DNA from 2 places in the Niabella soli DSM 19437 genome. Region 1 is predicted to be linked to the other one. Evidence: riboswitches for the same ligand, from Rfam matches in the RefSeq annotation. Region 1 holds a riboswitch; the other holds the start of a gene.
The links. Region 1 has a riboswitch for S-adenosylmethionine ahead of NIASO_RS07235 (O-acetylhomoserine aminocarboxypropyltransferase/cysteine synthase family protein). Riboswitches for the same ligand answer to the same signal wherever they lie in the genome.
Positions count from the first base shown of each region.

Region 1 (7,210 bases):
GCTTTTCCCCCAGTAAAGCAGCATATTTTCCCGGGTGCAGCGGAAGGAACGGAGCGCCAAAACAGGCACTGAACGTGGCTTTCGGCTCGGTTATTTCCGTTTCGGTGCCTGCTACCTTTGCCGTATACCCGCTGATAAAATAATACAATGCCTGCTCTTTTGTTAAACGGGAAACCGGCGGTAAAATCCCGTAGGCATCACAGGTCAAAAAGAAAATATTGCGCGGTATACCCCCGGTTTCAGCAGGCACACTATTTTCAACAAAATTTAGCGGATAGGCTACACGGGTATTCTCCGTAACGGATGCATCATCAAAATTGATCTGATTGGTACCGGGGTAAAACGTTACGTTCTCTACCAGCGCCCCTGGTCTAATAGCATTATAAATTTCCGGCTCCTTTTCTTTGGAGAGATTGATGCATTTGGCATAACACCCACCCTCAAAATTAAAGACCTGTGTTTCATCCCATCCATGTTCATCATCGCCGATCAATCTGCGATCCGGATCTGTGCTCAGTGTCGTTTTCCCGGTGCCACTTAATCCGAAAAACAAAGCCGTATCTCCCCTTGGGCCAGTATTGGCAGAACAGTGCATACTCAGTACCTTCCGGTTCTCCGGGAGGAGATAATTTAAGATAGAAAAAATACCTTTTTTTATCTCCCCGGTATAACTGCTGCCCGTGATCAAAATCATTTTATGTTTAAAGCTAACCACCGTGGCGTTGCCCTGCCGCACCCCACAGCGAACAGGATCCAGTTCCAGACCGGGCGCGGAAAGTATATGCCATTCAGGGCTGAAAGATTCAAGTTCCTGTTCTGTAGGACGCAGAAACAAATTATGGGCAAATAAATTCATCCAGGGCAATTCATTAACCACCCGGACGTTCAACCGGTATTCCGGCGCTGCGCAAGCATACGAATCGCGTATCCAAAGCTTATCCCGCGTGTTCAGGTATTGTTGTACGTCTGCAAGAATGATCTCAAAATATTTTTCTTCAATGGCATTATTAAAATTGCCCCAATCAACGGTATCCGAGGTTATAGCATCCTCTGCAATAAATTTATCCTTAGGCGATCTTCCGGTGAATTTACCGGTACTGATCACCAAGGCGCCGGTGTCATTCAATACGCCCATTTGCTGCTGCAGTGTTTCGTCAATCAGCTCCTCCGGCGTTAACTGGTAATAGATTTGGTTGTTCAAACTGAGCCCCATCTTCTTTAATTGTTTCAAGGGAATCTCCAATGGCTTTGTAAGCATAACGGGTTTATATTTTTGATTAGAACACAAAAATATAATTTGAAAATATCTAAAAAAAATAATTTTAAAACCTTATTATTTTGATTTTTTCAAATACAATAAGGCTGTTTAATTAAAAATATTCAAAAATAAAATGTTAAACTAACAATTGTTAGCAATACATTACTGATTCCCAAATACTTGTAATTTGAACGGCATATTTTTTTGTTTCCGTTCCGTTTCCTAACTTTGATGCCCTCCCCTATTTTATGGGGTCAGAAGATCTTTAAATTTCTCCCGGCAATACCGGGATCTTATCAAGAAAGGCAGAGGGTTTGGCCCAATGAAGCCTTGGCAACCTGCTACGTACAAGCGTGGCAAGGTGCCAATTCCACCTCCCGTAACCGCGGGGGAAAGATAAGTCAGGCAGCTATTTTTAATCGTATTTACAATAACAGCTCACCTGGGTTTATCCGGTGGGCTTTTTTTATGGCCATATCGCCTGCCGTGATAATTTTTTGAATATGAAAAAAAACGCTGTTAAATTCGTGGTCCACATGACACAAGAAGCAACATACACTGTTCCTACCATTACTCCTGTAATGCGCTGCTGCATTTGCTGTATGCCTTAGCAGGCATACATTTACATTCACCCCTGGCGGGGGCATCCCCGGAATTTTTCAAGAAAATAGATTCTTCATCTTCATTAAATCATATTATTTATGAGCAATCCCTTACATTTTGATACCCTGCAGGTACATGCAGGACAGCAACCCGACCCAACTACAGGAAGCCGTGCGGTGCCCATTTATCAAACCACTTCTTTTGTATTTAAGAATGCGGAACATGCCGCCAATCTTTTTGGACTAAGAGAGTTTGGAAATATCTATACCCGCATTATGAACCCCACTACCGATGTCTTTGAGCAGCGCATGGCGGCATTGGAAGGTGGTGCGGCAGCATTAGCAACCGCTTCCGGCCAGTCGGCGCAGTTGCTTACCATAGCCAACCTGTTACAGGCGGGTGAAAACTTTGTAACCTCACCCTTCTTATATGGCGGAACTTTTAACCAGTTTAAAGTTTCTTTTAAACGATTCGGCATTGATGCCCGCTTTGCCGCTGATGACAACCCGGACAGCTTCCGGCCGCTGATTGATGATAAGACAAAAGCCATTTATATTGAAACGCTTGGAAACCCAAGACTGAATGTTCCCGATTTTGAAAAGTTTGCCGTGTTGGCGAAGGAATACGATCTTCCTTTGATCGTGGACAATACTTTTGGAGCCGGCGGCTATTTATTTCGGCCCATTAAACACGGGGCCAACATTGTTGTGGAAGCTGCTACGAAATGGATCGGCGGGCACGGCAACAGCATCGGCGGTATTATTATAGACGGGGGCAATTATAACTGGGGCAATGGTAAGTTCCCACAATTTTCTGAGCCCTCCGAAGGGTATCACGGGTTAAATTTCTGGCAGGTGTTTGGTGAAGGGAACCCGCTGGGGCTGCCCAATATTGCGTTTGCGATCCGTGCGCGTGTGGAAGGATTGCGCGACTTCGGCCCTGCCATCAGCCCCTTCAACTCTTTTCTGCTGCTGCAGGGACTCGAAACGCTTTCCCTGCGGGTACAGCGCACGGTTGATAACACATTGGCGCTGGCGCAATGGCTGGAGCAGCATGATAAAGTTGATTTTGTATGGTACCCGGGCCTGGAAAGCAGCCCCTATCATGCCCTTGCAAAAAAATACCTGACCAATGGGTTTGGCGGCGTGTTGCAATTTGGTATCAAAGGGGGACTGGAAAATGGAGCCGCTTTTATCAACAACTTAAAACTGGTAAGCCACCTGGCAAATGTGGGCGATACAAAAACGCTGGCGATTCATCCCGCGTCTACCACACATGAGCAGTTAAGCGAAGCAGAAAGAAAAAATGCCGGCGTGCTGGACAATCTTATCCGCATCAGCCTGGGCATTGAACATATTGATGACATCAAAGCAGATTTTGAACAGGCATTTGCAGCGGTGTTTAAATAAGAATAAAAGACCTATAAGGTTGTAACATGCCCGCAGTGGCGGAACCTTATAGGTCTTCATTGAATTTTGAAGTTACACACATGACCCAACAGGTTTTTACATACGACCAACCTTTTGCACTGGAAAGCGGTGCGGTGTTTCATAACCTCCGGCTGGCCTATACCACTTACGGAAGTATGAACGGGGATCGATCCAACATCATCTGGATCTTCCATGCGCTTACCGCCAACAGCAACCCGCATGAATGGTGGCCGGAAATGATCGGCGAAGAAAAGATTTTTGATCCCGCGCGTCACTTTATTATTTGTGTAAATATGCCCGGCAGTTGCTATGGCAGCAGCAGTCCGCTGGATACAAATCCTGAAACGGGCGTTCCTTATTATCACAATTTTCCTTTTTTTACGATTCGGGATATGGCAGGCGCCTACCGGCTATTGCAAAAAGAGCTGGGCATTACTAAAATAAAGATCGGTATCGGGGGCAGCACCGGCGGACAGCAGTTGTTGGAATGGGCCGTACAGGACCCGGAACTGTTTGAACATATTATTCCACTGGCTACGAATGCGGTACATTCTCCCTGGGGTAAGGCATTCAACGCATCGCAACGCTTTGCCATTGAGGCCGACCAAACCTGGAAAAACAAGGCAGCGGACGCCGGATTAAAAGGCATGGAAGTAGCCCGCGGCATTGCCCTGCTTTCCTACCGTAATGCAACCGCCTACAACAAAACACAATCAGAGTCCTCCGAAGACACGCTTGAATCTTTCCGAAGCGAAAGTTACCAGCGGTACCAGGGGACCAAACTGGCCGCACGTTTTAACGCATTCAGCTACTATGTGCTAAGCAAAAGCATGGATAGTCATAACCTGGGGCGTGGACGCGGCACGGTAATAAAGGCATTAGAAGCCATCCGGGCAGCCACTTTGGTGCTGGCGCTGGAAGGCGATCTGTTGTTCCCCCCGGAAGAACAGGATTTTTTAGCAGAGCATATCCCGGACGCCATAGTGCGGCATATCAGCACCGATTATGGCCACGACGGCTTCTTACTGGAATTTGAGCAAATATCGGAAGCGATCAAAAAATTTATCACACATCACGCTGCCAGCGTGATCACAAAATAAAATATAAAATAATGAGCGAACATAAAGAACTTGTGATCGGGTTATTTGGGTTTGGAGTAGTTGGGGAAGGACTTTATAAGGTATTACAGCAAACCCCCTCACTAAAAGCAGTTATAAAAAAAGCCTGTATTAAACACCCTGACAAAAAAAGAAACGCCCCCGGCAGTCTTTTTACAACTGACCGGAATGAGTTATTAAACGACAAAGACATCAACCTGATCGTAGAAGTGATTGATGATGCGAAAGCCGGTTTCGAGATCGTAAGCACTGCATTAAAAAACGGGAAAGATGTGGTCAGCTCTTCGAAGAAAATGATCGCCGAAAACCTGGAAACCCTGTTGAAACTACAGCAGGAAACGGGCAGTTCTTTACTGTATGAATCCGCTGCCTGCGCCTCCATTCCGGTTGTCCGCAACCTGGAAGAATATTACGACAACGACCTGCTGCACAGTATACGCGCGATTGTGAACGGTAGCACCAACTTCATCCTGACGAAGATCTTTGAAGAAAACCTTTCGTTCAGAGATGCGTTGCTGCTGGCACAACAGTTGGGCTTTGCGGAAAGCGACCCCACACTGGATGTAGAAGGCTTTGATGCCCTTAACAAATGGACCATCCTCTTATTACACGCATACGGGATCGTGGCGCATCCTGAAGATATTTTGTTTAACGGCATTCAGAATATTGCAAAATCCGACGCCCAGGTGGCAAAAGCCCGCGGCCAGCAAATCAAATTAGTGGCCCAGGCCAAGAAGCTGATCAATGGCGGTGTTGGGGCTTATGTATTGCCGCAATTTGTATCAACCGAAACACCGTTGTCTTTTGTAAAGAACGAATACAACGGCGTAGTTATCGAAAGCGGCTTTGCCGATCAGCAATTCTTCTATGGAAAAGGCGCCGGCAGTTTCCCCACTGCATCAGCAGTATTGAGCGATATTTCCGCGCTGCGTTATGAGTATCGTTACGAGTATAAAAAATTATATCATCATCAACCGCACCAACTTAACGACGATATTTATCTAAAAGTATTTATAAGCTTTACAGATCTTGCTTTTGTACCGAAAGAAGCATTTGAGTGGATCGAGGAATGGCATGCACAGGAAAGCCGTAAATATTTATCAGGCGTTATTGCATTGAAAAAATTAAAGGAACAGTCCTGGTGGAAAGAGAACGGCACTTCCTTAATTGTAGAAGCCGATGGTATTATTGAAGATATTGAAGAGCGCAAACTCAAAAAGAAAAGTCTGGAGCTGGCGGGGTTGTTGTAGTTCAACGTTTCAGGTTCAAGGTTCAATATTAGCGTCAAAGATTGAACCTTGAACTTTGAGCTTAAAACCCTCTGGCCATAGACGGCACATCCAACGTGGCAAAATCCTTTTCAAGGTACTTGTAATACCCGGTGATAGCGATCATGCCGGCGTTATCGGTACAATACTGAAAATCCGGGATAAACGTATTCCACCCTTTTTCAATGCCCATTTCTTTGAAGGCTTTGCGCAATCCGCTGTTGGCAGAAACACCTCCTGCAATGCAAAGATCTTTAATACCCAGGTCCCGGGCCGCTTTGCTGAGTTTATTCAGCAGGATAGTAATGATCCGGCTTTGAATGGAGGCACAGATATCCGCAAGGTTTTCGTCAATAAATTTTTTGCGCGCTTCTTCCGTTGCCGCAAATTCTTCTTTATAAACCTGCGCCGTTCCCGCATTCCGGAGGAAATATAAAATCGCTGTTTTTAATCCGCTAAAGCTGAAATTATACCCAGGGATTTTGGGCTCGGGAAACCGGAAGCGGTTGGGATCACCGTCTTTTGCATATTTATCGATCAGCGGGCCACCAGGGTAAGGCAACCCCAATAGCTTCGCCGCCTTATCAAACGCCTCTCCCGCTGCATCATCAATGGTTTCACCAACGATCTCCATTCGTGTGGGCGCCAGGCATTTTACAATTTGTGTGTGCCCCCCGCTTACCGTGAGGCATAAAAAGGGGAAGGATGGTTTTTGATCCGGAATAAGATTGGCCAAAACATGCGCCTGCATGTGGTTCACGGCTATCAATGGCTTATCCATTGCCACCGATAATGATTTTGCAAACTGCCCCCCTACCAGCAGACTGCCGATCAAACCCGGCGCCTGGGTAAAAGCGATGGCATCAATATCCGTCAAAGGCAAGCCGCTTTCCTTTAAAGCAACATCCACCACCGGAACGATGTTTTGCATATGGGCACGGGAAGCCAGTTCAGGCACTACTCCTCCGTGCGCTGCGTGCACCGCCTGCGTAGCAATACGGTTGGACAATATAGCGCCATTGCTGCAAACTGCCGCCGATGTTTCGTCACAGCTCGATTCTATTGCCAGTATGTTGATTTGCTTCATTATAAATTACCCTTTTTTGATGCGGAACATGGAACGTACAATGCTTAATGCGAAACGCATAATGCAGCACGCCGCCCATTCACAATTCACTATTGACTATTGACTGACCTAGCTCCTGATCGCTGCCACCGGATCCATTTTTGCGGCCTGCATTGCCGGAACAATCCCTGCAATGACCCCCACCAATATACAGATCAAAAAAGTCCATATCATATTACCAACAGATATAAATACCGGAAAGTTCAGCGCTTTGCTCAGTATCTGCGCCAGTACGTACACCAGCAGCAACCCGATCGTTCCGCCCACCACGCATAAAAAAGCTGACTCCAGCAGGAACTCGGTAAGAATGATCTTCCGCTTCGCGCCCAATGCTTTTTTCAATCCGATCTGGGCCGTACGTTCCTTTACCGTTACAAACATAATATTAGCCACCCCAAACAGTCCAA
Region 1 covers NZ_CP007035.1:1,686,152-1,693,361, forward strand. The annotation lists gene pckA (phosphoenolpyruvate carboxykinase (ATP)) at 1-1,258, opposite strand, end outside; SAM riboswitch class I at 1,549-1,661, shown strand; gene NIASO_RS07235 (O-acetylhomoserine aminocarboxypropyltransferase/cysteine synthase family protein) at 1,960-3,270, shown strand; gene NIASO_RS07240 (homoserine O-acetyltransferase family protein) at 3,351-4,391, shown strand; gene NIASO_RS07245 (homoserine dehydrogenase) at 4,403-5,659, shown strand; gene tsaD (tRNA (adenosine(37)-N6)-threonylcarbamoyltransferase complex transferase subunit TsaD) at 5,721-6,764, opposite strand; gene NIASO_RS07255 (ABC transporter permease) at 6,873-7,210, opposite strand, start outside.

Region 2 (7,210 bases), 1.9 Mb from region 1:
CTACGCCAACCCGAAGGATCGAATCCTTCATGGGCACCTGTATATGGCTGCCACTGATGAACCCATCATAATAATTATTAACCCCCTGGCTCACGAGATAGTCTTTTACATTATGCGCACTATCAAACCCCGGTTTCAATTCCAGTATCCGTTTTTTTGCCGCTGCACTGTCGGCTGCGCTGGGGTCCGCGTCAAAAGCTACATAGGAGATGCTACGGCTATCCTGTTGTTTAAAATCGTTCTTATGTTTATTGATAAACGACTGAATATCATCGTCCGAAACCCTTACTGCAGAATCTGAAATGCTGGTATAAGGTGCTCTTACATAGGAAACCTTCGACAACAACGCATCATCCGCCTGCTGTTTCTCCAGCATCCATTTGGGGAAATTAATGCTGGTCGTTAACAAAGCATCATATTTTTCAGCAGTCCGCTGAAAAGCAAGCTGGTCTAAAAAGGCGCCCAACTGCGCTTTTTGTTCGGGTGATCCTTTTGATTTGATCTGGTTCAGTTGTGCCTGTGCCGCCGCGCCGTCGAACTGTCCGGTTTGCGGGTTGGCAAACATTTGCATGATCTCCTGCGGAGGATTAGGGCCAAACATCATGTCGTTTAACTCTTTTCTTCCTACCTCAAGTCCCAGTTTTTTTGTTTCCTGGTCCAGGAGGATGCGCGAGACTTCCTGACCCCAGGCCTGGTCGTTCGCCTGCTGCGCCGATCCTTCACCCCCACTCATTCCACGGGATTGCATCGTCTGGGTCGTTTGCTCAACCATGTTGTTAAACTGTTGTAAGTCAACAGTTTCCCCATTAACTTTTCCTACGGTTCTGGTGTCGCCGCTAAAAAGGCTTCCCTTGTTCTCAAAAGCAAGCATCACAACAAATATGACCAAGGCTATACCAATGATAATGGCCATCACCTTGCCATACTTATCCTGAATCTTCTGTATTACTGACATTGTTAAATGATATATAATTATTTTATAAGGTTGGCAAAAATAGTGTTTTTAAAGATATCAACAAACTGTGGAAAACAGGGTAACAACCGGTCTTTTGGGAGCGTTGATGCAACCGATTGAACAATGGTCTGTCTGCTATTCATGATATATTCGCAATACCATAAACAAAAAGGATATGATTGCTATAAAAAAAATATTGTTTGCCGGGATCCTGACCTGTATTGTATTATTCAGTAATGCTCAATCGGTCCTGCTGCCCCTGGGAGGAAATGCATGGTCACTGGACCGGAATAAGGAAGGGCTGCGAATTAATAACAATGGCGTTACCAACTGGACCAAACCCGGGGAAGGTTTTACGGCCTTTATACGGGTGGCCCGGCCGGGAAGCATTAAGATCTGGATGGATGCCGGCAATGTCCGGGGCGGATCAACTATTGCGGTATCGGTTTTCGGGAACAGGAAAGAAACCACGTTGCAGGCAGATCCGGCACCGGTTTTTTTAGGCGAATGGACGGTTAAGGACAGCGGGTATGTGCCCATTGTTTTCAAAGGCGTAGCATTAAATGGTTCCGCTTTTCCCGATGTGAAAATGCTAAGGCTGGAGGGAACGGCTCTTACGGACAAGGCCAGCTATACAAAAAATAACGAAGGGAGTTTTTTCCATTGGGGAAGACGTGGGCCCTCGGTGCACCTGAACTACCAGTTGCCAAAGGATATAAAAGCAGAATGGTTTTATAATGAAGTGACAGTATCCCCGGGCAATGATGTGGTGGGCTCCTATTTTATGGCCGATGGTTTTGGCGAAGGGTATTTTGGAATGCAGGTAAATTCCCCTACAGAACGCCGCATTTTGTTTTCCGTATGGAGCCCTTACGCAACTAATAATCCAAAAGAAATACCCGAAGAGCAAAAAATAAAACTGCTTAAAAAAGGGACAGCCGTACATGCAGGCGAATTTGGTAATGAAGGATCCGGTGGGCAGAGCTTTTTAAAGTACGACTGGAAAACGGGCGTCACACAAAAATTTTTGTTACATGTGCAACCCGATGGCGATAGTCATACCATTTATACGGCCTATTTTTATGATAACACCAATAAACAATGGATGCTGATTGCCCGTTTCAGAAGACCCAAATTAGCCACCTATTTAACTCACCCGTATTCCTTCCTGGAAAATTTTAGTCCGGATATGGGTAATATTGAGCGCCGGGTAGCTTTCGGCAATCAATGGGTAGCAGATGCTGCTGGTAACTGGTACGAATTGACAAAGGCCCGCTTTACGGCTGATAATACGGCGCGTAAGGGCTACCGGAAAGATTATGATGGCGGTGTAAAAGGGCAGGAGTTCTATTTGAGGAACTGCGGTTTCTTTAATGACTACCAGCCTTACGATACCATGCTGGAGCGAAAGCCTACCAATAAAAAACCACAAATTGATCTTAGCCAGTTGCCTTAAAAAATCAGCAAAGAATATATCCGGACCTACACATAAGGTTAATTAGCCCCAGAAGCACAGAAAACACCAATACTTTCTGTGCTTCTGTGTTCCAGTGGCAATCGGTCCTTAATATTAGTCTACTTATTTTGTAGAAAATTATTTTGTTAGTACTATTTTAACATATACCTTTGCCCTGCCTTTAACAAAAAAGAGCAGCTTATCAAGAAAGACGGAGGGAAATGGCCCGTAGAAGTCTTAGCAACCGCCACTATTGGAAACGGTGCTACATCCATCTGCCAGCAGGCGGAAAGATAAGTGAATCAAACAGTGCCGCGTGCATTGTCCCCCATTCACGATTTTCTTTCCATAACAAATTTTTGTAAAGCAATTTTTGAAGATGAACACAAAAATGCAATTAGTGAGAAAAAGGAATGAATTAACCAACTACAGGTATGGGAATTTTTGTAAACCGAAAGTAACGGGATCGCTTACTGCGCGAATGCAACTTTGTTGTTGCTGATATAATACCACATTTTATTTCTTTTTTAAAGAACGGTGAAAACCGAAAGGCCCCCTTATGCCCTTAGATCAACCATTCAATAACATTTTAAATCAAAATAGAACAATGAACCAATTTCTAAAACGACTTACCTGTGCAGTTTTCTTTCTCGCACCCTTATGGGGCGCCGCACAAACCCGGACCATTTCCGGCACCGTAGCAGATCAGTTAACCGGGACTCCCTTAACCGGGGTCACCATAGAAGTATCCGGCACCAACCGGCGCGCCGTTTCCGATGAACGCGGTACTTTTTCGATTGATGCCGGCGTACACGGTATCTTGCTTTTTTCCTACGTTGGGTATGCCAACCGGCAGGTAAATACCGATAGCGTTAAAACCCGGCTGCGGGTATCCCTGCAAAGTGCAGAGAATGCCCTGGACGAAGTAGTAGTAACGGCCCTGGGCGTTTCCAAGGCAAAAAAATCATTGGGCTATGCTACCCAGGAATTGAAAGCTAAGGACATCGGCGAAGCCAAAGAAACCAATATCGTCAATGCGCTTGCAGGAAAAGTAGCGGGAGTGCGTATCACCAATACACAGGGTGATATGGGTTCCTCGCGCATTGTAATACGGGGAGAGACTTCTATTGCCGGGAACAACCAGCCGCTTTTTGTGGTAGACGGAGTGCCGGTAGATAACTCTCAATTGGGCGCCGGCGGCTCCCGCGATTTCAGGAACGCTATTGCCGATCTGAACCCGGAAGATATAGAAACCATAAGCGTTTTAAAAGGGCCCAATGCCGCGGCGCTTTATGGGTCGCGGGCGGCGCAGGGGGTCATTTTAATAAAAACAAAAACGGGTAAAAGAAAAAACGGGTTAGGCGTAACACTGAATTCCAATGTGAACATCGCGAAACTGCTGCTGCTGCCGGATTATCAGAATGTATTCGGACAAGGATCTGAAGGCAAGTTTAGCTACATAGACGGTAAAGGAGGTGGGGTTAATGACGGTGTGGATGAAAGCTGGGGCCCGAAAATGGATGGCCGGCTGATACCGCAGTTTTTTTCAAAAGGCCAAGCCGTTCCTTTTGTGGCGCACCCGAATAATGTGCGCGACTACTTCAGAACAGGCGCCACCTTCAGCAATGGTATTGCATTGGCAAATGCAGGGGATAATTACGATTACCGCATTGCTTATAACAATGAAAAACAACTGGGCGTAGTGCCCAACAGCGAAGCAAAAAAAGATAACTTTTCTGTTAATGCCAACTATAATGTAACCCAGCGACTAAAAGTAGGCATCAATGCAAACTATATTGTCAATAATGCTCCCAACCTTCCGGGCGCAGGCGGCAAAAGGGCAACCAGTACCATGCTTCAGTTTACCTGGTTCGGCCGGCAGGTAGATGTGAACCAGCTCCGGAACTATAAAGATGCCAATGGCAATACCTTTAACTGGAACAACAGCTATTACAGCAATCCGTTCTGGGTGGCCTATGAAAATACGGTGAGCCAGCGACGGAACCGGATCATCGGAAATGTGAACGTTAACTATACCATTCTGGACGGCCTCAGCGCTAACTTCCGTACCGGTACTGATTACTATAATGACCGCCGCAAGCTCAAGGTAGCTTATGGCACCAACGGTACGCCCTTTGGTTCTTATGAGGAAGATGCCTACATGGTAAACGAAAACAACACCGAAGCAACCCTGCGCTATAACAAAAATATAAGCAGTGATTTTAGCCTGGATGCGTTGGCCGGATGGAACCAGCGCACCAAAACCTACGAAGAAAATATACAGCAGGCGCCCCGTTTGGCCGTTGCAGGCGTATACACATTGGCCAATTCAAGAGATCCGCTGATCTCCTCCAATTTTTATTCCCGGTTAAAAGCTTACAGCGCCTTTGCATCAGCACAGGTTGGGTATAAAAATTTCGCTTTTGTGAACGTTACGGCGCGTAACGACTGGTCTTCCACACTGCCCGAGCAAAGCCTGTCTTATTTCTATCCTTCCGTAAATGCCAGCCTGGTGCTTACGGATGCATTGAACATAAAAAGCACTGCCTTAAATTATCTGAAGTTAAGGGGCGGCTGGTCGCAGGTAGGAAGTGCAGCCGATCCCTACCAACTGATCAATCTCTTCAATTTTAATGCTCCCTTTTTAAGTAACCCCCAACTGGTGACCTCGGGGGTAGATCTGGATCCTGATTTGAAATCGGAAACAACCAACTCGGCGGAAGCAGGCATCGAAGCTTCCTTCCTCAATAACCGGGTGCGACTGGACCTGAGCGTATACAATACCAACAGCATCAACCAGATCTTAAAAGTAGATGTAACCGCGTCAACCGGGTATAATCAAAAGCTGATGAACGCCGGTAAGATCAACAATAAAGGCGTGGAAATACAATTAGGACTGATACCCATCAGGCATAAAGACTTCCAGTGGAATGTAGATCTCAACTATGCAGCCAACAGGAGCCGCGTGCTGGTACTGGACTATGAGGGCCGTCTGCAGAACTATGTACTGGGCTCCTATCGCAACGTACAAGTGATCGCTGCCGTGGGTAAAGCTTACGGTACCCTTTTTGGCAACGCTTACCTGCGGGATGCGAATGGCAACATCGTGGTAAACAAAGGCGGTATACCCCTGGCAGACCCAAATAAAAAAGTATTGGGCAAATTCACGCCAGACTGGGTTGGCGGTATTTCTAACAGCTTTACCTACAAAAACTTCAGCTTTTCATTTTTGGTAGATGCTAATATCGGGGGCTCCCTCTTTGCCGGAACCAATTCCACCGGCAGCTATACCGGCGTACTGGCCATGACCTTGCCCGGACGCGATGCGGCACACGGGGGATTAAGCTATTATTATCCCGGCAATAATAAAGCAAACGGAACAGTGGCGGGCACCAACGCTCCCAATGGTGAGACAGTTTATGACGATGGTATGATTTTTAACGGCGTTACCGCCGACGGACAAAAAAACACTACTATTATTCCCGCATCGCAATACTATAAAGCCTCGCGCAATATTGAGGAAGAATATGTATACAGCGCTTCTTATGTAAAACTAAGAGAAGCGAAACTGGGCTATAACCTGCCCGCGGCATGGATAAAAAAGATCGGGTTCACTGGCGCCACCTTCTCAGTGGTGGGGCGTAACCTTTGGATCCTTTATAAGGAAGTGCCCAATATTGATCCGGAAGTGGCTTTTACCACGGGCAATGCCCAGGGCCTGGAAGATCTTACGTTGCCCACAGTAAGAAATATTGGATTTAACCTGAACTTAAAATTTTAAAAGCGGCAGCTATGTTTAAAAATATATTTACACTCTTCATAATCATTTTGGCATTTTCCTTAACCGCCTGCAAAAAAAATCTGGCAGAAATTAACCGCAACCCCAATGCGGTGGAAGACCCGCAGCCAGACTATCTTTTAACGGCGGCGGAAAAACTGGGCGCCGATGCTTATTGGGGCGCCGACAACAATTTCAACTCCACCTTGCTCATTATCCAGCATTGGGCCAAGATCCAGTATACGGAACCCGACCGGTATATTTTCAGCAACAGCAGTTTTACTTCTTTGTGGAATACGGCCTATGCCCAGGTGCTCACGAACCTGAATACGATCATCCAGTTCCCCGATCAAAAGGCCAATGCCAATTACAAAGCAGTAGCCACCATCCTACGCTCCTGGACCTTTCAGTTGCTGACAGATGCGTATGGTGCGGTCCCCTATAAAGAATCCGGCAAGATCGATCAAACCCTTACGCCGGTGTATGATGCTCAAAAGGACATCTATTTTGGGTTACTGGATGAGCTGAAAACAGCAGCCGCTTCTCTGAATGCCGCTGCGGGAAGCATTGCAGGCGATCCTTTATACAATGGTAATTTAAGTAATTGGAAAAAATTCGCCAATGCGCTCCGGCTGCGCATCGCGTTACGCATTGCCGACCGGGAGCCGCAAAAAGCCCAGGCTGTAATTGCAGAGGTAACGGCCGATCCCTCCTCTCTGATCAACAGCACAACAGAAGCCGCCCAATTGAAATACGATCAGTCGCCCCTGCAAAACCCGGTTGCAGCCTGGTTTTCAACCCGTGATGATTACAGGGTTGGCAAAACTATTATTGATCGTTTATACGCATTGAATGACCCGCGCCTGCCGGTATATGCCGATAAGCCGACTGACCCATCGGTCACCAAATATGTGGGCGTTCCCAGCGGCCTTACCAATAGCGATGCCAATAACCTCGGCTTTGCCAAAACCTCAAAACCGGGTCTTACCTTCTTCCGCTCCGATGCGAATCCTGCCGTGAT
Region 2 covers NZ_CP007035.1:3,551,595-3,558,804, reverse strand. The annotation lists gene NIASO_RS14910 (peptidylprolyl isomerase) at 1-955, opposite strand, end outside; gene NIASO_RS14905 (DUF3472 domain-containing protein) at 1,131-2,411, shown strand; SAM riboswitch class I at 2,608-2,711, shown strand; gene NIASO_RS14900 (SusC/RagA family TonB-linked outer membrane protein) at 3,019-6,192, shown strand; gene NIASO_RS14895 (SusD/RagB family nutrient-binding outer membrane lipoprotein) at 6,204-7,210, shown strand, end outside.
Region 2: it holds a riboswitch for S-adenosylmethionine, as region 1 does, so the genes downstream of both, NIASO_RS14900 (SusC/RagA family TonB-linked outer membrane protein) here and NIASO_RS07235 (O-acetylhomoserine aminocarboxypropyltransferase/cysteine synthase family protein) in region 1, are expected to answer to the same signal.